One region of the Geobacillus sp. YF-1 genome, then DNA from elsewhere that is predicted to be linked to it. Evidence: predicted binding sites of a transcription regulator. Region 1 holds the regulator's gene; each other region holds the start of a gene.

Region 1 (9,777 bases):
AAGATGCAGGTTTCCCGCGACAGGACGGAAAGACCCCGTGGAGCTTTACTGCAGCCTGATATGGAATTTTGGTATCGCTTGTACAGGATAGGTGGGAGCCTAAGAAGCCGGAGCGCCAGCTTCGGTGGAGGCGCCGGTGGGATACCACCCTGGCGGTATTGAAATTCTAACCCGCACCCCTTCAGCGGGGTGGGAGACAGTGTCAGGTGGGCAGTTTGACTGGGGCGGTCGCCTCCCAAAAGGTAACGGAGGCGCCCAAAGGTTCCCTCAGAATGGTTGGAAATCATTCGGAGAGTGCAAAGGCACAAGGGAGCTTGACTGCGAGACGGACAGGTCGAGCAGGGACGAAAGTCGGGCTTAGTGATCCGGTGGTTCCGCATGGAAGGGCCATCGCTCAACGGATAAAAGCTACCCCGGGGATAACAGGCTGATCTCCCCCAAGAGTCCACATCGACGGGGAGGTTTGGCACCTCGATGTCGGCTCATCGCATCCTGGGGCTGTAGTCGGTCCCAAGGGTTGGGCTGTTCGCCCATTAAAGCGGTACGCGAGCTGGGTTCAGAACGTCGTGAGACAGTTCGGTCCCTATCCGTCGCGGGCGTAGGAAATTTGCGAGGAGCTGTCCTTAGTACGAGAGGACCGGGATGGACGCACCGCTGGTGTACCAGTTGTCCCGCCAGGGGCACCGCTGGGTAGCTATGTGCGGACGGGATAAGCGCTGAAAGCATCTAAGCGTGAAGCCCCCCTCAAGATGAGATTTCCCATCGCGTTAGGCGAGTAAGATCCCTCGAAGATGACGAGGTCGATAGGTCCGAGGTGGAAGCGTGGCGACACGTGGAGCTGACGGATACTAATCGATCGAGGGCTTAACCTAGAAAAGCGGAGGACCCCCGCCGATCGGTGAAACGCGCTGGAGGGCCTGCGAGGAGGCTATACCGCCATAGCAGGACCGAAGCGTCGCGAGCCGATGGCGGCCGGAGCTAGACAGTACGAAGCGCGGCTTCTTCCGACGGTTATCTAGTTTTGAAGGAATGCGTTCCTTCTTGACAGGAATTAATTTTCTGGTATAATGATTCATGAAAAACGGAATGGCTTGCCTAGTGGTGATAGCGGAGGGGAAACACCCGTTCCCATCCCGAACACGGAAGTTAAGCCCTCCAGCGCCGATGGTAGTTGGGGCCAGCGCCCCTGCAAGAGTAGGTCGCTGCTAGGCAGTAGATCTTTTAGCACGCCTTTTCTTTTCGGAGAAAAGGCGTGCTTTTTGTTTATCTGTTTTTTTGACGTTTTGCCATTGGAAAAAGAGGATATTCTATAGATGCCCGCTGTTTTTCAGTAACGCTTGCATTTTTTCGCCATACATTATATAGTAAAAGTAAGGTCAAATATAGTCAAAGTCAACGGATGGATTTGATCGTCTGAGCAGTTCGGTTGTAAGGAAGGTGGGAGGTAGAGTGCCAAACATTTCCGACATTATTGAGCAATATTTAAAGCAAGTTCTCAATATGAGTGATCAAGATATTGTAGAAATTAAGCGAAGTGAAATCGCCAGTAAGTTTCAATGCGTTCCGTCACAAATCAATTATGTCATCAACACAAGGTTTACCTTGGAAAGAGGATATATTGTTGAAAGCAAACGCGGCGGCGGCGGGTATATTCGGATTATGAAGGTAAAGACAAAAAGTGAGGCGCAGCTCATTGATCAGCTGCTTGAGCTCATTGGTTCTCGCATCAGCCAGTCGAATGCTGAGAATATGGTGAAACGTCTCGTTGATGAAAACGTGATTTCGGAGCGCGAGGCAAAAATGATGTTAAGTGTCATGGATCGCTCCGTTTTATACATTGACCTGCCTGAACGGGATGAACTGCGAGCGCGCATGCTGAAGGCGATGTTGACGTCGCTGAAATATAAATAGGGGGAGGGGAAGTCTTTGGTTTGCCAAGAATGCAAGCAACGGCCGGCTACGATGCATTTTACGAAAATCGTCAACGGAGAAAAAACGGAGTTTCATCTTTGCGAACAATGCGCTAAGGAGCACGGCCATATGTTTATGTTATATGGCCACGACGATTTTCCACTCAACAACTTGTTGGCGGGGTTACTCAACTTCGAGGCTCCGGTGAAGGAGATGACGGCGAACGCGTTTCCAAACCCGGATTTGCTGCAGTGCCAGACATGCCAGATGACCTATCATCAGTTTACACAAATTGGGCGGTTCGGCTGTGCGGATTGTTATCGAACATTTGCCCGTTACTTGCCGCCGATCTTGAAACGGCTTCATAGCGGCAATACGGCCCATTCAGGGAAAATTCCGAAGCGAAAAGGGGGCGTGCTTCATTTGCGCAAGCAGCTTGCCGCTCTGAAACAAAAGCTTCAGGAATTGATCGCCCGCGAGGAATTTGAGCGGGCGGCAGAGGTGCGTGACCAAATCCGCTCGTTGGAAAATGAACTTCGCCAGCGCGGAGAGGGGGATATGTAACGGCATGTCGTTTGAGAAATTTTTCAATACTGCGGTCAGTTCGTGGATGAGTCAAGAGGGACCGGATTCGGATATCGTCTTAAGCAGCCGCATCCGGCTGGCGCGCAATATCGTTGATTTTCGTTTTCCGACGCTGTTCAGCAGCGAGGAGGCAAGACAAATCGTCTCGCTGTTCGAGCGGGCGTTTGCGCACCGCTCTTATAGGGAGGCGGGGCGTTTCGAGCTGTTGAAAATGTCGGAGCTTCAGCCAATTGAAAAGAGGGTTTTGGTGGAAAAACATTTGATCAGTCCTCATTTGGCGGAAGATTCGCCGTTTGGCGCCTGCCTGCTCTCGGAGAACGAAAAAATCAGCATCATGATTAACGAAGAGGATCATATTCGCATCCAATGCCTGTTCCCCGGTTTGCAGCTTGCTGAGGCGCTGGAAGCAGCGAGCGAATTGGACGATTGGATTGAAGGGCATGTCAACTACGCCTTCGATGAACGGCTTGGCTATTTGACAAGCTGTCCCACCAATGTGGGGACGGGGTTGCGGGCTTCGGTAATGATGCATCTTCCGGCGCTTGTCTTGACGCAGCAAATGAACCGCATTGTTCCGGCGATCAATCAACTCGGTCTTGTCGTTCGCGGGACATACGGCGAAGGGAGCGAGGCGTTGGGGAACATTTTCCAAATTTCCAACCAGATCACACTCGGCAAATCGGAGGAAGATATTGTCGCTGATTTGCATATGATCGTCCAGCAGCTGATCGCCCAAGAACGAGCGGCGCGCCAGGCATTAGTCAAAACTTTGGGCATACAATTAGAAGATAAAGTGTTCCGTTCATACGGCATATTGGCCAACTGCCGCGTCATCGAATCAAAAGAGGCGGCGCAATGTTTGTCCGATGTGCGTCTTGGCATTGATTTAGGATATATCCAAAACATCTCGCGCAACATTTTAAATGAGCTGATGATTTTGACGCAGCCAGGATTTTTGCAACAGTACGCCGGTGGGGCGCTCCGCCCGGAAGAACGCGACGTCCGCCGTGCAGCGCTGATTCGAGAACGTCTAAAAATGGAAGAAAGAAGAAAGATGGAGGGTGATGAACGATGATGTTTGGCAGATTTACGGAACGGGCACAAAAGGTGCTGGCGCTGGCGCAAGAAGAAGCCATTCGCCTTGGCCATAACAATATCGGGACCGAACATATTTTGCTCGGATTGATTCGTGAAGGGGAAGGAATTGCAGCCAAAGCGCTCATGGCGCTCGGACTAGGCCCTGAAAAAATTCAAAAAGAAGTCGAATCGCTCATCGGCCGTGGCAATGAAGCGTCGCACACGATTCATTATACGCCGCGGGCGAAAAAAGTCATTGAGCTGTCGATGGATGAAGCGCGGAAGCTTGGCCATTCCTATGTCGGCACGGAACATATTTTGCTTGGGCTCATCCGTGAAGGGGAAGGGGTAGCGGCCCGTGTGCTGAACAACTTGGGCGTCAGCTTGAACAAAGCGCGCCAACAAGTGCTGCAGCTGCTCGGCAGCAACGAATCGATCTCAGGCCATGGAGGCGGAGGGGCCTCACATGTGAGCACGCCAACGCTTGACAGCCTCGCTCGCGACCTGACGGCGATCGCTCGCGAAGGTCGCCTTGATCCGGTTATCGGCCGGAGCAAAGAGATTCAGCGCGTCATTGAAGTATTAAGCAGACGGACGAAAAACAACCCGGTGCTGATTGGGGAGCCGGGAGTCGGAAAAACCGCGATCGCTGAAGGGCTGGCGCAGCAAATCGTCAATAACGAGGTGCCGGAAACGCTGCGCGACAAACGGGTGATGACGCTCGATATGGGAACGGTTGTCGCCGGAACGAAATACCGTGGCGAGTTCGAAGACCGTTTGAAAAAAGTGATGGATGAAATCCGGCAGGCGGGCAACATCATTCTGTTCATCGATGAACTGCATACGCTGATCGGCGCCGGCGGGGCGGAAGGAGCGATCGACGCGTCGAATATTTTAAAACCGGCGTTGGCGCGCGGAGAATTGCAATGCATCGGAGCGACGACGCTTGATGAATATCGGAAGTACATCGAGAAAGATGCTGCTCTTGAACGTCGTTTCCAGCCGATTTATGTCGATGAACCGACTGTTGAAGAATCGATCCAAATTTTAAAAGGGCTGCGCGACCGCTATGAGGCGCACCATCGTGTTTCCATTTCCGATGAAGCGATTGAGCAAGCAGTGAAGCTGTCCGATCGTTACATTACCGACCGTTTCCTGCCCGATAAGGCGATTGACTTGATCGACGAAGCTTGCTCGAAAGTGCGCCTCCGTTCGTTTACAGCGCCGCCGAAGCTGAAAGAGCTCGAGCAAAAGCTCGAGGAAGTGCGGAAGGAAAAAGATGCTGCCGTGCAAAGCCAAGAGTTTGAAAAGGCGGCTTCGCTGCGCGATATGGAACAACGGCTGCGCGAAGAGTTGGAAGAGACGAAACGGGCGTGGAAGGAAAAACAAGGGCAAGAAAACTCGGAAGTCACGGTGGAGGATATCGCTGCGGTTGTGTCAAGCTGGACCGGCATCCCGGTATCGAAACTGGCCGAAACGGAAACAGAACGATTGCTCAAGCTTGAGGAGATTTTGCATGCCCGCGTCGTCGGCCAAGATGAGGCGGTGAAAGCGGTGGCGAAAGCGGTGCGCCGCGCCCGCGCCGGTCTGAAAGATCCGAAACGCCCGATCGGTTCGTTTATTTTCCTCGGCCCGACCGGCGTTGGGAAAACGGAATTGGCTCGCGCCTTAGCAGAAGCGATGTTTGGCGATGAAGACGCCCTGATCCGCATCGACATGTCGGAGTATATGGAAAAACACTCGACATCGCGGCTCATCGGTTCACCGCCGGGGTATGTCGGCTACGAAGAAGGCGGCCAGCTGACAGAAAAAGTGCGCCGCAAGCCGTACTCCGTCATTTTGCTCGATGAGATGGAAAAGGCGCATCCGGATGTGTTCAATATTTTGCTGCAGGTGCTGGAAGACGGGCGCTTGACTGACTCGAAAGGACGGACGGTCGACTTCCGCAACACGATCATCATTATGACGTCGAACGTTGGCGCCGACGCGCTGAAGCGGAACAAATACGTCGGATTTAACATTCAAGATCAGCATCAGCAGTATAAAGACATGAAAAGCAAGGTGATGGACGAACTGAAAAAGGCGTTCCGTCCAGAGTTTTTAAACCGGATCGACGAAATTATCGTCTTCCATTCGCTTGAAAAAGAACATTTGAAACAAATTGTCCGCCTGATGGCCGATACGCTTGTGAAACGCCTGAAGGAACAGGATATTGACTTGGAGTTGACCGAGGCGGCCATTGAGAAAATTGCCGCTGAAGGGTTTGATCCGGAATACGGCGCTCGCCCATTGCGCCGCGCCTTGCAAAAGCATATCGAAGATCGGTTGTCGGAAGAGTTGCTAAAAGGCACGATCGCCAAAGGGCAGACAGTCGTCGTCGATGTCAAAGACGGGGAGTTTGTCGTGCTGGCGAAACAGGCGGTTGTGTAAGGGAAGGGGTATGCGGCAGTTTGCTGCCCATACCTTTTTTCTCATCTTGCCGATCCGGCGATAGAAGGGGTTTGTAGAAATGGTCAAAAAGAAAACGAAGTTTGTTTGTCAAGAGTGCGGCTATGAGTCGGCCAAATGGCTCGGCCGCTGTCCAGGATGCCAAACGTGGAATTCGTTTGTGGAGGAAATCGAGCGGGCGGTTTCTGGGCGCGGCGCGTTTTTTCACACTGAACCGTCCAGTTCGGCCCAACCGGTTCCGATTACCGCGGTCACAGCTACGCAAGAGCCGCGCATCCGAACGAACAGCGCGGAACTCGATCGCGTGCTCGGCGGCGGGATCGTCAAAGGTTCGCTCGTCTTGATCGGCGGTGACCCTGGGATTGGCAAATCGACGTTGCTGCTGCAGACGTCGGCCCAGCTCGCCGCGGCCCGCCACAAGGTGTTGTATATATCCGGGGAGGAATCAGTGAAGCAGGTGAAGCTGCGCGCCGGGCGCCTCCACGCCGAATCAAATGAACTATATGTGTTAGCCGAAGCGAATATGGAATATATTGTAACAGCGGTGGAAACGATTCAGCCTGCCTGTGTGATCATCGATTCCATTCAGACGGTGTACCGAACCGATATTACGTCAGCCCCGGGCAGCGTCGCCCAAGTGCGCGAATGTACGGCCGAGCTGATGAAAATCGCCAAAACGAAAGGCATCGCCATTTTCATTGTCGGCCATGTGACGAAAGAAGGGGCGATCGCCGGGCCGCGCTTGCTTGAACATATGGTTGATACGGTTCTTTATTTTGAAGGGGAGCGGCATCATACGTACCGTATTTTGCGGGCGGTGAAAAACCGCTTCGGTTCGACGAATGAAATCGGCATTTTTGAAATGCGCGACATCGGGCTGCGAGAGGTGGAAAACCCGTCGGAAGTGTTTTTGGAAGAGCGGTCGCGTGGAGCGGCGGGCTCAACGGTCGTCGCGGCCATGGAAGGGACGCGCCCGGTGCTCGTTGAAATTCAGGCGCTCGTTTCGCCGACGAGTTTTGGCAACCCAAGGCGAATGGCGACCGGCCTCGATCACAACCGCGTTTCGCTGCTGATGGCGGTGCTTGAAAAGCGGGTCGGGCTGCTGTTGCAAAACCAAGACGCCTACTTGAAGGTAGCGGGCGGGGTAAAGCTTGACGAACCGGCCATTGACTTGGCGGTCGCCGTTAGCATCGCCTCAAGTTTTCGCGACCGGCCGACCCATCCGGCCGATGTGATCATCGGCGAGGTTGGCTTGACCGGCGAGGTGCGCCGTGTCTCGCGCATTGAACAACGGGTGCAAGAGGCGGCCAAACTAGGGTTTTCGCGCGTCATTGTGCCAAAAAACAATATCACGGGCTGGCAGCCCCCCGACGGCATCCAAGTAATCGGCGTATCACATGTCGCTGAGGCGCTCGAGCATACGATGTTATAAAGCGGGCGAAACGTGAACCCTTTTTGCTTCCATCAACGTAAGAAAATCATGGGCGCAAACTGCCGCGGCATCATCGGCATTTCTATTGTTACAAGTTGATGTCGAATGTTCAAAAATAGTGAAAAATGGTCTTCCAATTGGTTTCAAACATGGGAAACTGTTTATAATGTTAAATAGGAGGTGAAAATGGGCCGATGGTGAAACGGATTGTACAATTGTTTTTTCTTGCCGTAGGCGGAACGTTAGGCGCCATGTTTCTGCCCGATTTGTTTCAGTTGTTGAATGTAAGCGGCCTGCCGCTTCTTCATCATTCATATTTGTTGGCGCTCTTGGGGGCCGTTCTGTTCTTTTTGCTGACGTTTTGGCTTGTGGATTATGTCGTCGATATGATCCGATGGGTTGAGGAAACATTGGTGAAAGCGCCAGCCGTCGATGTGCTGTTTGGCAGCCTTGGGTTGATTTTTGGTCTCATTATCGCGTTTTTCATTGTCATGCCGTTGCAGTCGTTTCGCATTGAAGTGCTCAATACAGTGCTGCCGGTTTTTTTGACCATTTTGCTCGGCTATTTAGGGTTTCGCGTTGGTTGGAAGAAACGGAATGAGCTAATGAATTTATTTTCGCTTTCCAACCGCATGACAAAGAAAAAAAGCGCAGAGGTTGAGAACGAACCGTCAAAAGGCGGCGCCGTCAAAATTTTGGACACGAGCGTCATCATCGATGGGCGGATTGCGGACATTTGTCAAACCGGCTTTTTGGAAGGACCGCTTGTCATCCCGCGATTTGTCCTCGAAGAATTGCAGCATATCGCCGATTCGTCCGACGTGCTGAAGCGGAACCGCGGCCGCCGCGGCTTGGACATTTTGAACCGCATTCAAAAAGAAATGGCCATGAAAGTAGAAATTCATGAAGCGGATTTTAATGATGTCCAAGAAGTCGACAGCAAGCTTGTCAAATTGGCTAAGCAGCTGCAAGGGGTCGTTGTGACGAACGATTTCAATTTAAACAAAGTATGTGAGCTGCAAAACGTGCGCGTCTTAAACATCAACGACTTGGCGAACGCGGTCAAACCGGTCGTGCTGCCGGGGGAAGAGCTGAACGTGCACGTCATCAAAGACGGCAAAGAGCATAACCAAGGTGTCGCCTATTTGGACGATGGGACAATGATCGTTGTGGAAGATGGCAAAGAATATATCGGCAAACGGGTTGACGTTTTGGTGACTAGCGTGTTACAAACATCTGCGGGGAGAATGATTTTTGCCAAGCTAAAACTGTTGCAAAAAGCGCTTTAGAAGAATAGGGGAAACGTCCAATGAAGTATGAAGCGATCGTGTTGGCGGCCGGACAAGGAAAGCGGATGAACGCCGGCATGAACAAGCAATTTCTTGAACTTGGCGGCGAACCGCTCATCGTTCGGACATTGAAAGTGTTTGACGGCGATGAGCGGTGCGCCGGCATTGTGCTCGTCGTCAACCCGGCTGAACGACAGCGGTTGGCGCAACTGCTTGAACGTTATCGCATCCGCAAAGTCACAGCGCTGGCCAACGGCGGACAGGAGCGGCAGCATAGCGTGTATAACGGGCTGCAGGCGCTCAAGGGAGAGGGGATCGTCCTCATCCATGACGGCGCTCGCCCGTTTATTCGCGTCCGGCAGTTGCATGAGCTGGCCGATGCCGCGGTTCAAGACGGGGCGGCCATTCCAGCCGTGCGGGTGAAAGACACGATTAAAAAAGCGAACGGCTTGTTTGTTGAAGAAACGATCGATCGTTCCAGCTTGTGGGCGGTGCAAACGCCACAAGCTTTTCGTCTGTCTTTGATCATGGAGGCGCACGAGGCGGCGAAACGGGATGGTTACCTAGGCACGGATGATGCCAGCCTCATCGAACGGCTCGGCAAGCCGGTGAGGCTTTTGGAGGGAGACTATCAGAACATTAAGTTGACAACACCGGACGATCTGCTGTTTGCCGAAGCGATTTTAGCAAGCCGCCTTGTCGAGTAGAATGGGGGAAAAGATATGTTTCGCATTGGACAAGGGTTTGACGTTCATCAGCTCGTGGAAGGGCGCCCGCTTATCATCGGTGGTGTTCATATCCCATATGAGAAAGGGTTGCTCGGTCATTCTGATGCCGATGTGCTGTTGCACGCGGTGGCCGATGCGTGCCTCGGCGCGATTGGCGCTGGCGACATCGGGCGGCACTTCCCTGACACCGATCCGCGTTATAAAGATGCTGATTCAGCCGAACTGCTTGCTCGCGTATGGGGGCTCGTTCGGCAAGAAGGCTATGTGTTGGCGAACATGGACTGTACGATTATTGCCCAAAAACCAA
Region 2 (9,777 bases), 530 kb from region 1:
ACCGGGCGCCCAAGCAATTCGCCAAGCCGTTTAGCGACTGCATCGAGACGAAGCTCCTCGACAACTTTTCCTTTCGGGCGGCCGAGGTGGCTCGCCAAAATGACTTTCGCTCCGTTTTCGATCAAATAGCGGATCGTCGGGAGTGCGGCGCGAATGCGCGTATCATCGGTGATCGCGCCCTCTTCCATCGGCACGTTAAAATCGACGCGGCAAAAGACGCGTTTTCCTCTCACCTCAACATCGCGAATCGTCTTCTTGTTCATCGTTCGTGCCCCCTTTTGGCTGCAGTTTCGACAAAGGAAAAGGAGTGGGGATCATTTCCCCGCTCCCCTCCATTTTCCTATTATAGACTTGAATGAATGAAAAACTCAATGCCGAGCCGGTCTTACAGCCCTTTGGAGGCAATGTAGGCGGCCAGATCTACGACGCGATGCGAATAGCCCGTTTCGTTGTCGTACCACGAAACGACTTTGACCATTTTGCCTTCAATGACCATCGTCGACAGCGCATCGATCGTCGATGACGCCGGGTTGCCGTTGTAGTCGCGCGAAACAAGCGGCTCTTCGCTGTAAGCTAAAATGCCTTTCAGCTCGCCCTCGGCTGCCGCTTTCAATGCCGCGTTCACTTCTTCGACCGTCACTTCTTTTTCCAGCTCAGCGACCAAGTCAACGACCGATACGTTCGGCGTTGGCACGCGCATCGCCATGCCGTTCAATTTGCCTTTCAATTCCGGCAAAACAAGGGCAACAGCCTTGGCGGCACCCGTCGTCGTCGGGATGATCGATTCTGCCGCCGCGCGGGCCCGGCGCAAATCTTTATGCGGCAAGTCCAAAATTTGTTGGTCGTTCGTATACGAGTGAACGGTCGTCATCATGCCGCGGACGATGCCGAATTTTTCGTGCAGCACTTTCGCAAACGGCGCCAAGCAGTTCGTCGTGCACGAAGCGTTCGAGATGACATGATGGGTTTGCGGATCGTATTTGTCTTGGTTGACGCCCATGACGATCGTGATGTCTTCGTTTTTTGCCGGAGCGGAAATGATCACTTTTTTCGCGCCCGCTTCCAAATGTTTCGCGGCATCTTCGCGTTTCGTGAAGCGGCCGGTCGATTCGACGACGATTTCAACACCGATTTCGCCCCAGGCCAATTGCGCTGGATCGCGTTCCGCTTTGACGATGATTTCTTTGCCGTTGACGACCAAGTTGTTGCCGTTCACCGACACTTCCGCGTCAAGCTGACCATGGACGGAGTCATATTTTAACAAATGCGCCAACGTATTGGCGTCCGTTAAATCGTTGACCGCCACCACTTCGATGTTCGGGTTTTTCAATGCCGCGCGGAACACGTTGCGCCCGATGCGGCCAAATCCGTTAATCCCAACTTTTACTGCCATGTCGTTCTCCTCCTTGAGATTTAAAATATCGGCAAGGGAGAAGTCTCCCCTACTAACGCTTTTGCGGCTCCTTCGTCCGTCACTAGGAGCGAACGCGGGGCTTGTTTCATGTAGGCGCGAATGGCTTTGGCTTTCGACGCCCCTCCGGCGACGGCAATGACATGCTCGACATGCGGGAGATGTTCCAGTTGAATGCCGACCGTTTTCACTTTATGCACGACGTCGCCGCGTTCGTTGAAATAATAACCAAACGCTTCGGCGACCGCATGGCGATCGATAATGGTTTCCATCTCGGCAGGCGGTGTGTTCCGCCGCTTGGCCATCGTCAACGCTTCACCGATGCCGTGGACGACCATGCGGCACGATTGGATGAGCTCCAACACTTCTTTCACTGCCGGCTCTTCGATGAGCGAGGCGTACGCTTCATCGCTCAGCTGGTCAGGGACATGAAGAAGGCGGTAACGGCCAGTGGCTTTTTCCGCCATTTTGGCGCAAATGGTGTTGGCTTGATTCTCCACGTCTTCGCCAAGCCCGCCGCGCGCCGGCACGAACAGCACGTCATGCAGCTTCGCATCCGGCGTCATCATCTCCGCGACCGCGGCCATCGTTGTCCCGCCAGCCACGGCGACAATATCTCCGGACCGGAGCTGTTCTTTCATGCAGGCGACGCACGCTCTTCCCATTTCTTTTTTTACCCAAGGAGAACGGTCGCTATCCCCCGCCACCACGACGACACGGGCAATATTCAGCCGCTGCTGCAGCGCCATCTCCAGCTCTTTGAGCCCGAGCGCCTCCCGCATAAAATCATTGAGCGTTTGCAGGAGCTCGCGGCCTTCCTCCGTCAACCGCATCCCCGACACATCGGCCGAAAGCAAGTTTTGTCCTTTTAAAAACTCCGTTTCCGACCGGAGCACCCGCTCGCTCATCCCGAGGCTCGCGGCCAGCGCCCGCCGCCCGATCGGCGCCATAAGGGAAATCGAATGCAGAATCTCGTACCGTTTTTGCATAATTTCAAGCAAATCAGGCAATAATTTTTTTTGCGCCTCTAATAACGATCGCATCGGCTCTTTCTCCTCGGTTTGACACAGGGACGTTATCTGTCCCGGTGTGACATATTATGTCCCACCACTTCATAAAAAATTCCTCCCGCGCCATGTCCATTATAACAGGAGGCGGCGGGGCGTTCAACTGTTTTGCGCCGCCCGCAACCGCTTTCTCACCGTTTCTTTTTCAATCATTCCATAGGCGATTGTCTCGCCACTGAGTTCCACGACGGGAATCATCAGCTGGTATTTTTCGAGCAGCGCATCATCTTGATAAATATCGATTTCTTCGATCGTAAAGGCCATGTCCGCCTGCAGCTCCATCAACACCGCTTTGGCTTTTTCACAAAGCGGGCAGTTGGTTTTCGTATACAAACGAATGTGCATGAGCCTCTTCCCTTCTTCCATCTTATGCATGATTTACAAGTTCGTGTATTGTTTCCGCTTCGTCGAGGACGGAATGCGCAGCTGCTCGCGGTACTTCGCCACCGTTCGCCGCGAGATGGCGATGCCGTGCCGTTCGTGAAGCAAATCGGCGAGCTGCTGGTCGGAAAGCGGTGCTTGCGGGTCTTCGGCGGCGATCAGCTCTTGGATGATCGCTTTCACTTGGGTCGACGAAGCGGCCTCATCTGTCGCCTCGGCGGTAGCGGCGCTCGAAAAAAAGCGGCGCAGCTCGACCGTGCCGAACGGCGTTTGCGCATATTTATGGCGCACCGCGCGGCTCACCGTCGATTCATGCACCCCCAGTTCCTCAGCCACCTCGCGCATTGTCATCGGTTTGAGCGCAGACAGCCCGAATTCGAAGCACGGGCGCTGCCGTTCCACGATGACCGCCATTAGCTGAAGCAGCGTCTGCTTGCGCTGTTCCAGACTTTTCGCGAGCCACGCAAACTGCCGATATTTTTCTTTGATAAACTGTTCGGCCTGCCGGTCGCCGGAGGCGGCAATGCGCTGCTCGTACTCCCGGTTCCACCCGAGCTCCGGATGGATGTCGTCATTGTAGGCGACCACCCAGTCTCCATCCGCCCCCCTAGCGACGATCACATCCGGCACCACCAAAGGCGGTTTGTCGCTCGAATAGTGAATGCCCGGCCGCGGCTCGAGCGAGCGGATAAGCTCAAAGACGCGCTGCAGTTCGCCGAGACCGACGCCAAGCTGCTTGGCCAACGTTTTCCACGACTTTTCGGCAAAGGGGACAAAATGGCAGCGGACGATCGTTTCCGCCAGCTCGTCGCGCTCCGGAAGGCGTTCGAGCTGCAAACGAAGGCACTCGGCCAAATCACGGGCCCCGACTCCCGGCGGGTCGAGCGACTGAACGAGGCGCAGCCCCCGCTCCATCTCTTGTTCTGACGCAGAAAATTGCGCCGCCAGCTCAACGAGCGGGACACGCAAATAGCCGTCCTCATCAAGCGAAGCGATGAGACAACGAACGATGCGCTCATCCCGATCGGCCAGCTTGAGCGAAGGCAACTGTGAAAGCAAATGGCCGACGAGTGTCTCCTGTCGGGCCCCGATGTTCTCCAGCCACTGTTTTTGGTCCCGTTCCGCCCGATGGCCCCGCTGCCGCCCCCGGCTGCGGCGAATTTCCAAAAACGGGTTTTCCAGCGACCGCTCATATAAAAACGCTTCCAAATCCGTCGCGGAATACTGAAGCAGTTCAATCGCCTGCACAAGTTCCTTCGTCAGCGCCAACTGCAGCCGCTGCTCCTGCCTTAACTCCGCCCTCATCGTCACGCCCCCTTTTCTTTTATTGTACACGACGGGAAGGAAAGGAGGTAGGAGAATTTTTTGACGGTCCTTCCGCGCAGTACACACGTTGAAAAAAGGCTCTCATCAAAAGTTGTACTTGCCTTCGGATTCTATCGTTTTTTTCGGGATTCCCAAAAAATGAAAAACGACCGCAAACGCGGTCGCATCAAGGGATTTGGGAATCTCAATCCGAACTTGTCGGATCGTTGGAACGCCCTCGGCAGGATTCGAACCCACGCTAAGAGAACCGGAATCTCTCGTGCTATCCACTACACTACGAGGGCACGTTGTCGAATTTGTTTTTCCGTTCCGTTGCATGTTCCATTATAGCATGATTCGTAAAAAATGCAAGAGGAAAAAATGAAATAAAAAAAAGGAATCATTGGAAACGTGCGCTAGCCCTTCGTTTGTTGCGCGGCTCAATCCTCTGGCACGAAGGCGCGCCATCGCGCATGGCATATGCGGCGATTAAAAAAAGAAAAAAGCGGTTATGATGAAAAGAGGGATGACGACCGCTGTTCGCGAATATGTATGGTGAAGGAGAAGGCGTTTTGTTTGACCTTCATTGACCATTCATGTATGATGAAAACGTACATATCGATTGGTTGACTAGGAAAAGGAGGCGTTTGGCATGTATTTAATCCCTACCGTTATTGAGCAAACCAACCGCGGGGAGCGGGCGTATGACATTTACTCGCGGCTGTTGAAAGACCGCATTATTTTCCTCGGCAGCCCGATCGACGATCAAGTGGCCAACTCGATCGTCTCGCAGCTGTTGTTTTTGGCCGCGGAAGACCCGGACAAAGACATTTCCTTGTACATCAATAGCCCGGGCGGCTCGATCACAGCCGGCTTAGCCATTTACGACACGATGCAGTTCATCAAGCCGGATGTGTCGACGATTTGCATCGGCATGGCCGCTTCTATGGGGGCGTTTTTGCTGGCCGCTGGCGCAAAAGGGAAACGATTCGCTCTGCCGAACAGCGAAGTCATGATTCATCAGCCGCTCGGCGGCGCTCAAGGGCAGGCGACGGAAATCGAGATCGCGGCGAAGCGCATTTTGTTCCTGCGCGACAAATTGAACCGCATTTTATCGGAAAACACCGGCCAACCGCTCGAAGTAATCGAGCGCGATACCGACCGCGACAACTTCATGACGGCGCAAAAAGCGCAGGAATACGGCATTATCGATCGCGTGTTGACGCGCGCTGATGAAAAATAATGCCGGTTTCGCATCAAAAGGGTGTCCCGCAATGTGTTGGGACACCCTTTCGTCTTGTCAGCGCTTCCCTTGATCGGGCGAGGCCGGCCAACGAGCCGGAGCGCGGCGCCTCTTTTACTTCTCTTTTTGCACATAAGCCGCCAATTTTTCGACCGCCTCTTGCTCATCCGGGCCGTCGGCAATGAGCGTAATGACCGCGCCATGGCCGACCGCTAGGCTCATCAGCCCCATGATGCTTTTCGCGTTGACCCGTTTTCCGTCCTTCTCTAAAAACACGTCGGCGGAAAAACGGTTCGCTTCTTGGACGAACAGCGCTGCCGGGCGCGCCTGCAGCCCGGTTTTTAATTTCACTTCGACTTGTTTCTCGACCATTCTCCATCTCCCCTTCACAGCGATTTATGGAAATCGATCGGCTTCCCCGCCCGCAGCCGCTCCGCGATTTCATCGATTTTGCGCAGCCGGTGGTTGATGCCGGATTTGCTGATTTTTCCGCCCGTCACCATCTCGCCAAGCTCCTTCAAGGTCACGTCTTGATGTTCGATGCGCAGTTTGGCGATTTCCCGCAGCTTTTCCGGCAGTGAATCGAGCCCGATCGTCTCATCGATGTACCGGATGTTTTCAACTTGCCGGAGCGCAGCGCCGATCGTTTTGTTTAAGTTGGCCGTTTCGCAGTTGACAAGCCGGTTGACCGAGTTGCGCATGTCGCGGACGATGCGGATGTCTTCAAAGCGGAGCAGCGCCTGATGGGCGCCGATGATGTTGAGAAACTCGGCGATTTTCTCCGCCTCTTTTAAATACGTAATAAACCCCTTTTTTCGTTCCAACGTTTTGGCGTTTAAGAAGAAGTATCTGTTCATTAATTCACATAGAGAGTGATTATGCTCTTCGTATAAGGAAAAAATCTCCAAATGATACGACGACGTCTCGGGATTGTTCACTGAACCGCCGGCCAAAAACGCTCCGCGCAAATAGGAACGTTTGCAGCATTTCTTCTTGACGAGCTCTGGGGAAATATCACGGATGAGCGAAAAGCCGCTGTCGATGATGTGGAGCTCGCGAAGCAAAGAGGCTGCACCATCAGTGATGCGGACGATATACACGTTGTTTTTTTTCAGCCGCATTTTTTTGCGCACCAACAATTCAACGGCGGCCTCATACCCTTTTTTCAGCAACGTATAAATACGCCGGGCGATCGCCGCGTTTTCGGTCTGAACGTCAACGGTCATCCGCCCGCCGGAAAACGACAAAGAACCGTTCATGCGCAGCAAAGCCGACAGCTCCGCCCGCAAGCAGCAAGGCTTCAATTCTAAATGGGTCAGTTCCTTTTTCGTTTCGGATGCGAAAGACACGGTACTCCACCTCCATTCGTTCCCCGCATCGGCCGGTTGGAGGTGCCATCTTCGGCGCGTCCATTGGAAGCAGCGCCTGACAGGCGGTGAACTTCTTCCCCCGCGGCCTAATGGCGGGGAAGAAGCCCGAGAAGAAGGGCGGCGACTTTCGCCGTATTATGGCGGATCACTCCATCTTCATACGCAACGATGTCCTCGCGGATGACTTGCAATGAAAGCCCGCTGCTGTCGTCGCGCACCGGCTCAGCCCGCTCCGCTTCGTAGCGGCGGCGGATCGCTTCGGGAATCGCCCCGTTATTGACGATCACCGCGTCCAAAAACGGGCCGCCAAGATGAGCGTGAAGCGCCTCCACATGGTCGCTCACCGTATAGTGCGGCGTCTCGCCGGCCTGGGTCATAATGTTGCATATATATACTTTTTTCGCCTTGGCTTTGCACACTTCCTGCCCGATTTTCGGCACGAGCAAATTCGGCAAAATGCTCGTGTACAAGCTCCCCGGGCCGATGACAATCAAATCGGCGCTCCGAATCGCCTCAACGGTTTCCGGCAGCGGTTCAATATCTTGTGGGGTCAAAAACACCCTCTTGATTTTTTTTCCCGCATCCGGAATTTTTGACTCCCCGGAGACGATGGATCCATCTTCCATCTCGGCGTGCAGCACGACGCTTTTGTTGGCCGCCGGCAACACTTGGCCGCGCACATTGAGCACTTTGCTCATCTCGCGAATCGCCTTCATAAAGTCGCCGGTGATCGAAGTGAGCGCCGCCAAGATTAAATTGCCGAGCGAATGGCCGGATAAGCCGTTGCCGTTTTGGAAACGATGCTGAAACAGCTCGACAATGAGCGGTTCGACGTCAGACAGCGCCGCCAACACATTGCGCACGTCCCCCGGCGGCGGGACGCGCAGCTCATCACGCAGCCGGCCGGAGCTTCCCCCGTCATCGGCAACGGTGACAATCGCGGTCAAATCGAGCGAATATTGCTTGAGCCCCCGCAACAACACGGGAAGCCCCGTTCCGCCGCCGATGACGACCAATTTCGCTGCTCGTTTGTCTCTCATCGGTTCGTTTCCTTTCTCCTCTCGATGTCCCGGTGTGAGACCACCGTTTTGTAGTCAGCCGAAAAATGGCGGGCGATATATTCCGCCAACGCGACCGAGCGATGCTGCCCGCCGGTGCAACCGATGGCGATCACCAGCTGGCTTTTTCCTTCGCGCTGGTAATACGGCAGCATGAACGCCAATAGATCAATCAATTTTTCCAAAAATTTTTGCGTTTCTCCCCATTTCAGCACATAGGACGACACTTCATCATCGAGCCCGGTCTTCGGCCGCATATGTTCAATGTAATGCGGGTTCGGCAAAAAGCGCACATCAAACACCAGATCGGCGTCAATCGGGAGGCCGTACTTAAAGCCGAACGACATGACGTTGACCGTAAATCCGGACTGCGCGTGCGTTGAAAACTGGCGGATGATTTTCTCCCGCAGCTCGCGCGGCTTGAGCCCGGTCGTATCGTAAATGATTTGCGCCCGCCCTTTAATTTCCTCCAGCAGCCTCCGTTCCAAGCGAATCCCCTCGAGCGGGGGCTCGTTCGGCGCGAGCGGATGGGTCCGCCGCGTTTCTTTATAGCGCGCGACCAGCGTCGAATCTTGCGCATCCAAAAACAAAATTTGCGGAACAATCGCCGCTTGTTCAGACAGCTCATCGAGCGCCGCAAACAAATGGTCGAAAAAATCGCGGCTGCGCAAGTCCATCACAAGCGCGACTTTGTTCATTTTGTTCCCCGATTCCTTCACAAGCTCCAAAAACTTTGGCAATAGCGTCGGCGGCAAATTGTCGACGCAAAAAAAACCGAGGTCTTCAAAGCTTTGAATGGCCACCGTTTTCCCCGCCCCGGACATGCCGGTGATAATGACGAGCTGAATCGGCGGCGCTCCCCCGTTTTGTCCCATCTCCGCACCTCCTCTCCGTCAGCTCGGGTCAAGCCGATAGGAAAGCAACTCAAAATCTTCCGTATAGACGAACGTTCCATACAATATCCCATCGCCTTTGACCGCATACTCGACAATATGATAATCGCCCGGAGCCATCGGAAGCGACGGGAGCGCTTCGAGTTCATGCCAAGCGAGCGTTCCTTCTTCGGATGAGGCGACGTTTTCCCCGATGAACTCATCGGCAAAAAAGGTAAACATCATCCACTCTGACACCGTCTCGCTTCCGTTTTTTATCACGATCGTAAATACCCCTTTCAGACGAGGCTGTTTCAAGTAGATGCCCGTCTCTTCCCGGTATTCGCGAATGCACGCTTCACGCACCGTCTCGCCCGGCTCCATTTTGCCGCCCGGAGCGGCCCACCAGCCGCGCTTCGGCTTTTGCAAAAGCAATACGCGACCGTCTTGATACAATATGCAGTTCGTCACCCGTTGCAATTCGTTCACCTCAACTATGAGCCAACCCTTTGTCTAGTCGTTGCTATTTTCATTTTACCATAAATAGTTAAGCGTCTCCAATCGCGAAATGGTTGGAAACGAAAGCCGCCGGGAAACAGCAACGAGCGGGCGGCTAACCTCGTTTCTCCAATAGAAAAAGCTCTGTCGCATCGGCATCGCCTTTCACACGCTCCCCCATTGCTCAAGAGAAGCAACCGTTTTTCACCGGCCTTCTCGGCACTTCGTCAACAAGGCGGGCGTACAAAAAAGAGGCGCGGACAGACGCCCGCGCCAACAGCAAGAATCTATATAAAAGGGGGTCAATTACTTACTTATAGCATACGACAACTGTGTTGCATTCGTGTTACAGCTGGGTTAAATCCCCATTACGGTTTTGTTGCGATTTCATGACCGGTTATTGGACTTGTTGCGCCTTCTGTTGTTCTTTCAACTCTTCCACGTAATGTTGGGCGCTTTGCGCGGCGATGCTGCCGTCGCCGGTCGCCGTCACGATTTGCCGGAGCGTTTTTTCGCGCACATCGCCAGCGGCAAAAATGCCCGGCACTTTCGTTTCCATTTTTTCGTTCGTG
Region 3 (9,777 bases), 710 kb from region 1:
GCGGAAATCGATCGAGCGGTCGACATGTTGGCAGCGGTGTTGAAAAACGCGGAGGCGTCGGCCGTGTTGTCACCTGATGGTTGAAGGGGCTCATTTTTATTCCTGTTCATGCATAAAAATTCCATAACGGTTATAAAAATCAAACGATGAGGTGGCGCCAATGAAAGCGTACTTGCATCTGGCCAGCGGAAAAACGTTCAGCGGCGAGCTCGCCGTTCCGCTGGCGGAAAAGGTGAGCGGGGAGATCGTCTTTTTCACCGGCATGACCGGGTACCAAGAGGTGCTGACCGATCCGTCGTATAAAAATCAAATGATCGTCTTTACGTATCCGCTCATCGGCAATTATGGCATCAATGAAGAAGACTTTGAAAGCAAGCGCCCGCATGTGGAGGCAGTCATCGTCTACGAGGCGAGCCGTGAAGGGTTTCATTACGGGGCGAAATACGGCCTAGCAGAATATTTGCGGCATTGGAACATTCCGCTGCTCACCCATGTCGATACGCGCGCCCTTGTCAAAGAAATCCGCACCGAAGGGACGATGATGGCGGAGTTAAGCTTGTCGTCCGTTCCCTCTGTCTTCCGTGAAGAAGCAGCGTTCCCGGTGCGCGCTGTATCGACGAAACGAATGGAGACGTATGGCCGCGGGGGGCCGCATATTGTGCTCCTCGATTTCGGCTATAAAAAATCGATTTTGCGCTCGCTCGTTGCGCGCGGCTGCCAAGTGACGGTCGTGCCGCACGATACGACGCCGGAAGCGATTGAGGCGCTCAAGCCGGATGGGCTTGTCCTTTCCAACGGCCCTGGCGATCCGAAACAGCTGCGCCATCAGCTTCCCGTTATTCGCCAGCTGATCGATCGGTATCCGACGCTCGCCATCTGCCTTGGCCATCAGCTTGTCGCCCTGGCGTACGGGGCGGATACGGAAAAGCTCCGCTTCGGTCATCGCGGAGCGAATCAGCCGGTGTGGGACGCGGTGAAACAAAACGTCGTCATGACATCGCAAAACCATAGCTATGTTGTCAAAGAGGGCAGTTTGGCGGCCACACCGTTTGCCATTCGCTTCATCAACGTCAACGACGGCTCCATCGAAGGGATGATCCATCGCCATAAGCCGATTTTATCGGTGCAATACCATCCGGAGGCGCATCCGGGGCCGCACGATACCGGCTATATTTTCGATGAGTTTTTGCAAACCGTCGCAAAGGGAGAGAAAGTCTATGCCTAAAGATTCCTCGCTTCAATCGATTCTCCTGATCGGGTCGGGGCCGATCGTCATCGGCCAAGCGGCTGAGTTTGACTATTCCGGCACGCAGGCGTGCATCGCCTTAAAAGAAGAAGGATACCGCGTCATTTTAGTGAACAACAATCCGGCAACGATCATGACCGATGACGTCCACGCCGATGCCGTCTATTTCGAACCGCTCACCGTCGACGCCGTCGAAGCGATCATCGCCAAGGAACGGCCGGATGGGCTGCTGGCCACATTCGGCGGCCAGACTGGGCTCAACTTAGCGTTTCAGCTGCATGAAGCCGGCGTGCTGGAAACATACGGGGTGAGACTGCTCGGAACACCGATTGAAGCCATTCAGCGCGGAGAAGACCGCGAAGCGTTCCGCGCGCTGATGCAGGAGCTTGGCGAACCGGTGCCGGAGAGCGAAATTGTCACAAGCGTCGAAGAAGCGGTCGCGTTTGCCGAAAAAATCGGTTTTCCGATCATTATTCGTCCCGCCTATACGCTCGGTGGGACGGGCGGCGGCATTGCCGACAACATGGAGCAGTTCATTGCGCTCGTGGAAAAAGGCTTGACCGAAAGCCCGATTCGCCAATGTTTAATCGAGCGGAGCGTCGCCGGATTTAAAGAGATTGAATATGAAGTGATGCGCGACCAATCGAATACGTGCATCACGGTTTGCAATATGGAAAACGTTGATCCCGTCGGCATCCATACCGGCGATTCGATCGTCGTCGCGCCGTCGCAGACGCTGACGGATGAGGAATACCAAATGCTTCGTTCTTCAGCGGTGAAAATCATTTCGGCCTTAGGGATCATCGGCGGCTGCAACATTCAATTCGCCCTTGATCCGAACAGCAAGCAATACTACTTAATCGAAGTCAACCCGCGCGTCAGCCGTTCGTCAGCGCTCGCCTCGAAAGCGACCGGCTATCCGATCGCCCGCATCGCCGCCAAGCTGGCTGTCGGCTATACGCTGGCCGAGCTCGTCAATCCGGTGACGAAAACGACGTATGCCAGCTTCGAGCCAGCCTTGGATTATGTCGTCGTCAAGTTTCCGCGCTTGCCGTTTGACAAATTTCCGCACGCCGACCGCAAGCTCGGCACGCAGATGAAGGCGACCGGAGAAGTGATGGCGATCGACCGCAACATGGAGCGAGCGTTCCAAAAAGCGGTACAGTCGCTTGAAGGCAAAAACAACGGGCTGTTTTGGCCGGAACTTGCGGCGAAAACGAATGATGAGCTGAAACAACTGCTTGTTGACAAAGACGACCGCCGCTTTTTCGCTATCTTGGAACTGCTCCGCCGCGGGGTGACGGTCGAAGACATTCACACATGGACGAAAATCGACCGCTTTTTCCTTTGTTCGTTCGAACGGCTTGTCGCCCTTGAGAAGCAAGCCGCGGCAACGACGTTCGACACAATCGATGAAGCGACCTTCCGCTTTTTGAAAGAAAAAGGATGCAGCGACGCCTTTTTGGCCGAAACGTGGGGCGTGACCGAGCTTGACGTGCGCCGCAAGCGGAAAGAGCTTGGCATCGTGCCGTCGTACAAAATGGTTGACACGTGTGCGGCCGAGTTCCATTCGGAAACGGATTACTACTACTCAACGTATTTTGGCGAAGACGAGCGGAAGAAAGCGAGCGGCAAGGAGAAAGTGCTGATCATCGGCGCCGGACCGATTCGCATCGGCCAAGGGATTGAGTTTGATTACAGCTCTGTTCACAGCGTGTTCGCGTTGCAACAAGAAGGGTATGAGACGGTGATGATCAACAACAATCCGGAAACGGTGTCGACCGATTTTGCCGTCGCTGACCGCCTGTACTTTGAGCCATTGACCTTAGAGAGCGTCCTCGATGTCATGGAAGCCGAACAAATCAAGCATATCATTGTTCAATTCGGCGGCCAGACGGCGATCAATTTGGCCAAAGGACTCGAGGAAGCCGGTGTGCCGCTGCTTGGCGTCACCTACGAGATCATTGACCAGCTGGAAGATCGCGACCGTTTTTACCAGTTGCTTGAGGAGCTTGACATTCCGCACGTTCCCGGCTTGATGGCGAACAACGCTGAAGAGCTCGCCGCCAAAGCGGCCGAGATCGGCTATCCGGTGCTGCTCCGCCCGTCGTATGTGATCGGCGGCCGCGGCATGTTCATCGTCCGGAACGAGATCCAGCTTGCCGCGTTGATCGAACAAGGTGAGTTGACGTATCCGATTTTGATCGATGCGTATTTGGACGGGAAAGAGGCGGAGGCAGACATCGTGACAGACGGAACGGACCTGTTGCTGCCGACGATCATCGAACATGTCGAAAAAGCCGGCGTCCACTCCGGCGACAGCTACGCTTGGCTGCCGGCGCAGACGCTCACAGACGAAGAAAAAGCGAAAATCATCGACTATGCGGGCCGGATTGCCAATAAACTCGGCTTCAAAGGAATCATGAACATTCAATATGTCATTGCCGATGGCCATGTGTATGTGCTTGAAGTCAATCCGCGCGCGAGCCGGACGGTGCCGATCGTCAGCAAAACGACCGGCGTGCCGCTGGCACAAATTGCGACAAAATTATTGCTTGGGAAATCGCTTGTCGACATGGTCGATGAAAACATGCGTAAATTGGCGGTCATGCCGTACGTTGTGTTGAAATACCCGGTATTTTCCACGTACAAACTGCCGGGCGTTGACCCGACCGTTGGGCCGGAAATGAAATCGACCGGCGAAGGCATCAGCATCGCCGCGACGAAGGAAGAAGCGGCGTACAAGGCGTTTTACGCCTACTTGCAAAAGAAAGCGAACGCCAATGAAATGTACGTCATCGGCGGCATCGATGAAGCGCTGGCGGCGGAAATCGAAGCGAAACAGCTGGTGATGGTGTCCGAGCTCCCGTTTGCTGAGTGGGTGAAACGCGATGCGGCGCTGGCGGTGATCGACTTGGGCAAAGAGGAAGGCGAGGCGCCGAAACGAATGGCTGCGTTGTCCCGACAATTGCTCGTCTTCACAGAGCCCGAGACGTTGAAGCTCTTCTTGCAGGCGCTCGCTGTCGATCAGCTCGATGTGCAGCCGATCCAAAGCTGGCTGGAAAAGAAAAAACAGGCAGAACAGGCGGTGATTTTATGAATGCAGTCATGTCACTGAAAGGAAGAGATGTGTTAACGCTTCTTGATTTTTCCACAGATGAAATTTTCGATTTGTTGGCGCTCGCCGCCGACTTAAAGGCGAAACAAAAAGCAGGGATTCCGTATACGCCGCTTGTCGGCAAAACGATGGCGATGATTTTTGAAAAGCCGTCAACGCGCACGCGCGTGTCGTTTGAAGTCGGCATGATCCAGCTCGGCGGCCAAGCGCTCTACTTGAACGGCAACGACCTGCAGCTCGGCCGCGGCGAAACGATCGCCGATACGGCGCGAGTCTTATCGCAATACGTCGATGTCATGATGATCCGGACGTTTGCCCACGAAAAGGTCGAAGAATTGGCGGAATACGCGTCGGTTCCGGTCATCAACGGCTTGACCGATGACGACCATCCGTGCCAAGCGCTGGCGGATTTGCTGACGATTTATGAAGTGAAGAAAACGTTCCAAGGCGTCAAGCTCGCCTATGTCGGCGACGGCAACAACGTCGCCAACGCGCTCCTAGCAGCCGCGGCGAAAGTGGGCATGGATGTGGCCATCGCCTGTCCGCCCGGCTATGAACCAAAAGCCGCCTATGTGGAGGCGGCGCGCCAAATAGGGGAAAAAACGGGCGCCGCCGTCACGGTGACCCACGACCCGCTTGAGGCGGTGGCGGGGGCTGATGCGATTTATACCGATGTCTGGACGAGCATGGGCCAAGAGAGCGAAAGCGCCGAGCGGCTTCGCGTGTTTCAGCCGTACCAAGTGAATGAAGAGCTCGTCAAAGCGGCCAAACCCGATTACCTCTTTTTGCACTGCCTGCCGGCCCACCGCGGCGAGGAAGTGACCGCCGGCGTTATAGACGGACCGAACTCGTTCGTCTTTGAGCAGGCCGGCAACCGGCTTCATGCTCAAAAAGCGATTTTAGTGTCGATCCTATAGAAAAAGGAATTCCCGCTTCGGGAGTTCCTTTTTCGCTCTTCCTAAGGAAAAAGGATTTCCGGAGGGGAACCCTTTTTCCTTGTCAAAGGCTTGGCGTTCCGTGTGCGGCGGCCCCATCATTTCCCTTCTTATGAACAGCGGCGAAACCGGGAATGCTAACAAATGCAATCGAAGCAAGGGGGATGAAACCAATGGGTCAACCGCGCCATTTTAAGCCGGGAGACAAAGCGCCGAACAACGGCATTTACATTGAGATTGGCGAAACGGGAGACAATGTAAAACATCCAAAAAAGCTGAAACTGAAAGCCGGTGACACGTTTCCGGAAACGTCGAACCATAACCGGCATTGGACGTATTTGCGCAAGCCGTAAGGCCGATGAAACGAAAAGCCATTCCCAGCGCGGGGTGGCTTTTCGTTTGCTTACCGGGCGGTGGATCCGCTATAATCATTTATAGTCAAAAAAGGTCAAATGGAGGGAACGGCATGGATGCAAGCCGTTTGACGGAAAAACTGCAAGAGGCGTTCGTGGCGGCGCAATCGCTCGCCAAGGAACGGCATCATCAACAGCTCGATGTCGAGCACTTGCTGTTGGCGCTCTTTGACCAAGAAGGCGGCTTGGTGTCGCGGTTGTTGGCGCTTTCGGGCGCTGACAAAGAAAAGGCCGCTGACTGGCTGCGCCACCAGCTTCGGCAAAAACCGGAAGTGCATGGGGCGGCAGAAGGACAGCTGTACATCGCGCCGGCGTTGGCGCGGCTGCTTGAGGAAGCCGAAGCGGAAGCAAAACGGATGCAAGACGAGTACATATCGGTTGAACATGTGCTGCTCGCGTTGCCTCGCGGCGCCGAGCCGGTCGCCCGGCAGCTGGCGCCGTTTGGGGTGACGCGTGAAGCGCTGTTGGCCGCACTGACAAAAGTAAGGGGGAATCAACGCGTGACAAGTCCGAATCCAGAGGCGACGTACGAGGCATTGACCAAATACGGACGCGATTTAGTAGCGGAAGCCAGAGCAGGGAAAATCGACCCGGTCATCGGCCGCGACAGTGAAATTCGCCGTGTCATCCGCATTTTGTCGCGCAAAACGAAAAACAATCCGGTGTTGATCGGCGAGCCGGGCGTCGGGAAAACGGCCATTGTGGAAGGGCTCGCCCAGCGCATCGTGCGCAAAGATGTCCCGGAAGGCTTGAAAGACAAAACGATTTTCGCGCTTGATATGAGCGCGCTCGTTGCTGGAGCGAAGTTTCGCGGTGAATTTGAAGAGCGGCTGAAAGCGGTGCTCAATGAAATCAAAAAAAGCGACGGCCGCATCATTTTGTTCATTGACGAGCTGCATACGATCGTCGGCGCCGGCCGGGCCGAGGGGGCGATGGACGCCGGCAATATGTTAAAGCCGATGCTCGCCCGCGGCGAGCTGCGCTGCATCGGAGCGACGACGCTTGATGAGTACCGGCAATACATCGAAAAAGACCCGGCGCTCGAGCGCCGCTTCCAACAAGTATTGGTCCAAGAGCCAAGCGTCGAAGACACGATTTCGATTTTGCGCGGGTTGAAAGAGCGGTACGAAGTGCACCATGGCGTGAAAATTCACGATCGCGCGCTCGTTGCGGCTGCGGTGTTGTCCGACCGTTACATCTCTGACCGCTTTTTGCCTGACAAAGCGATTGATTTGGTCGATGAAGCGTGCGCGACGATCCGCACGGAAATGGATTCGATGCCGTCCGAACTCGATGAAGTGATGCGCCGCGTCATGCAGCTCGAGATTGAAGAGGCGGCCTTAAGCAAAGAAACGGATGAAGCGAGCCGCGCACGGCTTGCGGCATTGCAAAAAGAACTCGCTGATTTGCGCGAAAAAGCGAACGCCATGAAAGCGCAATGGCAGCAGGAAAAAGAAGCGCTTGACCGCGTCCGCCGCCTGCGCGAGGCGCTCGAGCGGGCCAAACGCGAACTGGAAGAGGCGGAAAACGACTATGATTTAAACAAGGCGGCCGAGCTTCGCCATGGCCGCATTCCGCAGCTGGAAAAGCAACTCAAACAGCTTGAGCAAGAAATCAGTGAGCAAAGTGAAGGGAAATTGCTGCGTGAGGAAGTGACGGAAGAAGAGATTGCCGAAATCGTGTCGCGTTGGACGGGCATTCCGCTCACTCGCCTTGTTGAAGGGGAGCGGGAAAAGCTGCTTCGCCTTCATGAATGGCTGCACAGGCGGGTCATCGGTCAAGAGGAGGCGGTCGGGCTCGTCGCCGATGCCATCTTGCGGGCGCGCGCCGGCTTGAAAGATCCACACCGTCCGATCGGTTCGTTTTTGTTTCTTGGACCGACCGGCGTCGGCAAAACGGAACTGGCCAAAGCGCTCGCCGAAGCGCTGTTTGACAGTGAGGAGCAACTGATTCGTCTGGACATGTCCGAGTATATGGAAAAACACGCTGTCTCCCGCTTGATCGGAGCGCCGCCCGGCTATGTCGGCTATGAGGAAGGCGGCCAGCTGACCGAGGCGGTGCGGCGCAAGCCATATTCCGTTCTGTTGTTTGATGAAATCGAAAAAGCGCATCCGGACGTGTTCAACATCCTGCTGCAGTTGCTCGATGACGGGCGGCTCACCGATTCGCACGGGCGGACGGTCGATTTTAAAAACACGGTCGTCATCATGACATCGAACATCGGCTCGCCGCTGTTGTTGGAAAACAAAGAGGGCGGCATCGATGAGGGCACGCGCAACGAAGTGCTTGGCCAATTGCGCGCCCATTTCCGCCCCGAGTTTTTAAACCGCATCGACGATATCGTCTTGTTCAAGCCGTTGTCGATGAACGAAGTAAAAGGCATCGTCGACAAATTCGCCCGCGAATTGTCGGGCCGTTTGGCCGATCGGCATATCGAGCTCGCGCTGACCGAAGCGGCGAAGCAATACATCGCCGAAGCGGGCTTCGACCCGGTATACGGCGCCCGACCGCTCAAACGGTTTATGCAAAAACAAATCGAAACGCCTCTCGCCAAAGCGTTGATCGCTGGGCAGGTGAAAGAACATAGCGCCGTGACGGTCGATGTCGAAGACGGCACGATCATCATCCGGCCGTCTTCGTGAGCGCGGCTGCGGCTCTGCAAGTAAAAGAGGAACATGTGCCTGCCGGAGAAAAAGAAGCCCCAACGGTGGTGGGGGCTTCTTTTCTTCGTCGGGCGGTGGGCGTATAATGGGGAGCGAAAGGAGGGCTTCCGGGTGGCACGGGAACGGAAGATTTCGCTGACAGAACTGTTTGCCCAAACGAAACAACTTCTTCTCGAACACGGATACGAAGGATTTACGTTCGGCCTGCTCGCTGATCGGCTCGGAGTCGCGCGCAGCGCCATTTACAAATATTTCGAGAACAAAGAGGAATTGATCACCGCCTATATGGTCGACGAAATGGAACAAGTGTTTGAAAAGCTCACCCGCATTCACGATTTTCCAGCGTTTGAAGAGCAATTTCGCTTTTTGCTCGATTTGATTTTATACCACGATGACCTACATGAGATGATTGCCATCGGAAAGAAAATTCCCGAGACTCACCCGAAAGTGAAGGAAAACAAACGCCGTCTCGCGCAATTTCACGAGCGGATGTATGACGAAGTGCAGCCGGTGATTCAGCGAGGAAAACGGGAAGGGAAAATGAAACCGCATCTTCCTGATCGGGTGGTTCTAGGGTATATTTTCCAGTCCGCAGCGGTCCCTCATTTTCCCGGTATTTCGTTGGCGGAATGGGCGGAAAGCATTCGCGAAATCATTATGCACGGTGTGTTGAACGGAAATTGACAACAGTGTCACTTTCCCCTTATCATGAAATTGTGCTGAAAGTGACGAATGTGTCACTTTGCGCAAACTAGGAAAAACGGGGGAATGGATATGAGCAGATGGCTGCGCGCTGTCACGGATTGGGTGGCGACAACAAAAGGCATGTGGTGGACGTTGGCGTTGTGGCTGGCGGCGATCGGGGCATTAGCCGCATTGGCGCCCAACGTGAAGCAATACGAAGCATCCAGCATCGAAACGGTGCCGAAAGAGGCGCAGTCGATGGTGGCGCAGGCGAAAGTCGATCGGTATTTTCAGGCCGATGACGGCATTCCTGCTATTTTCGTGTTTCGCTCAGAAAAGGAACCGGTCTCCAAAGACGCGCTGCAGCGTTTGCTGATGCAAATTCAACAGCAGCATCAAGAGGCGATTGAAAAGCTTGTTCCGGTCGCTTCTCTTCCGCCGCAAGCGGCTGCTAGCTTTTTCGCCAAAGACGGGAAAACCGTTGTCGTTCCTGTGACGTATAAAGGATCGTTGGAATCGAAAGAGATCGAGGCGTTGAACAAAGACATTCGGCAACTGGTCAACAACAAGAGCGCTATGAAACTGTATATTACCGGACCGGCCGGCATTGCGGCCGATACGCTCGCCTTGTTTTCGCGCGCGGATGTCGTCCTCCTCTTGTCAACGGTCGGATTGATTTTAGTGCTGCTGATCGTCATTTACCGCTCGCCGCTCTTGG

The links. The regulator CtsR, encoded in region 1, represses protease genes until heat stress. The targets are predictions, from matches to a motif close to ATGGTCAATAAAGGTCAAACA.
Region 2: clpP (ATP-dependent Clp endopeptidase proteolytic subunit ClpP) is a predicted target of CtsR. The motif match lies at 4,738-4,758, and genes of this name have one in related genera.
Region 3: clpB (ATP-dependent chaperone ClpB) is a predicted target of CtsR. The motif match lies at 5,734-5,754, and genes of this name have one in related genera.

Annotation. Positions count from the first base shown of each region.
Region 1 covers NZ_CP199850.1:92,565-102,341, forward strand. The annotation lists rRNA gene ACTVIM_RS00485 (23S ribosomal RNA) at 1-872, shown strand, start outside; rRNA gene rrf (5S ribosomal RNA) at 1,095-1,211, shown strand; gene ACTVIM_RS00495 (CtsR family transcriptional regulator) at 1,450-1,911, shown strand; gene ACTVIM_RS00500 (UvrB/UvrC motif-containing protein) at 1,927-2,475, shown strand; gene ACTVIM_RS00505 (protein arginine kinase) at 2,480-3,571, shown strand; gene clpC (ATP-dependent protease ATP-binding subunit ClpC) at 3,568-6,003, shown strand; gene radA (DNA repair protein RadA) at 6,083-7,453, shown strand; gene ACTVIM_RS00520 (PIN/TRAM domain-containing protein) at 7,648-8,742, shown strand; gene ispD (2-C-methyl-D-erythritol 4-phosphate cytidylyltransferase) at 8,763-9,449, shown strand; gene ispF (2-C-methyl-D-erythritol 2,4-cyclodiphosphate synthase) at 9,465-9,777, shown strand, end outside.
Region 2 covers NZ_CP199850.1:3,048,016-3,057,792, forward strand. The annotation lists gene ACTVIM_RS15145 (phosphoglycerate kinase) at 1-263, opposite strand, end outside; gene gap (type I glyceraldehyde-3-phosphate dehydrogenase) at 386-1,393, opposite strand; gene ACTVIM_RS15155 (sugar-binding transcriptional regulator) at 1,414-2,454, opposite strand; gene ACTVIM_RS15160 (glutaredoxin family protein) at 2,578-2,823, opposite strand; gene rpoN (RNA polymerase factor sigma-54) at 2,857-4,164, opposite strand; tRNA gene ACTVIM_RS15170 (tRNA-Arg) at 4,398-4,469, opposite strand; gene clpP (ATP-dependent Clp endopeptidase proteolytic subunit ClpP) at 4,817-5,407, shown strand; gene ACTVIM_RS15180 (HPr family phosphocarrier protein) at 5,522-5,779, opposite strand; gene whiA (DNA-binding protein WhiA) at 5,794-6,756, opposite strand; gene ACTVIM_RS15190 (gluconeogenesis factor YvcK family protein) at 6,864-7,817, opposite strand; gene rapZ (RNase adapter RapZ) at 7,814-8,710, opposite strand; gene ACTVIM_RS15200 (NUDIX hydrolase) at 8,729-9,187, opposite strand; gene trxB (thioredoxin-disulfide reductase) at 9,603-9,777, opposite strand, start outside.
Region 3 covers NZ_CP199850.1:805,370-815,146, forward strand. The annotation lists gene ACTVIM_RS04075 (acetylornithine transaminase) at 1-84, shown strand, start outside; gene ACTVIM_RS04080 (carbamoyl phosphate synthase small subunit) at 161-1,225, shown strand; gene ACTVIM_RS04085 (carbamoyl phosphate synthase large subunit) at 1,218-4,346, shown strand; gene argF (ornithine carbamoyltransferase) at 4,343-5,281, shown strand; gene ACTVIM_RS04095 (YjzC family protein) at 5,473-5,652, shown strand; gene clpB (ATP-dependent chaperone ClpB) at 5,766-8,354, shown strand; gene ACTVIM_RS04105 (TetR/AcrR family transcriptional regulator) at 8,487-9,059, shown strand; gene ACTVIM_RS04110 (MMPL family transporter) at 9,150-9,777, shown strand, end outside.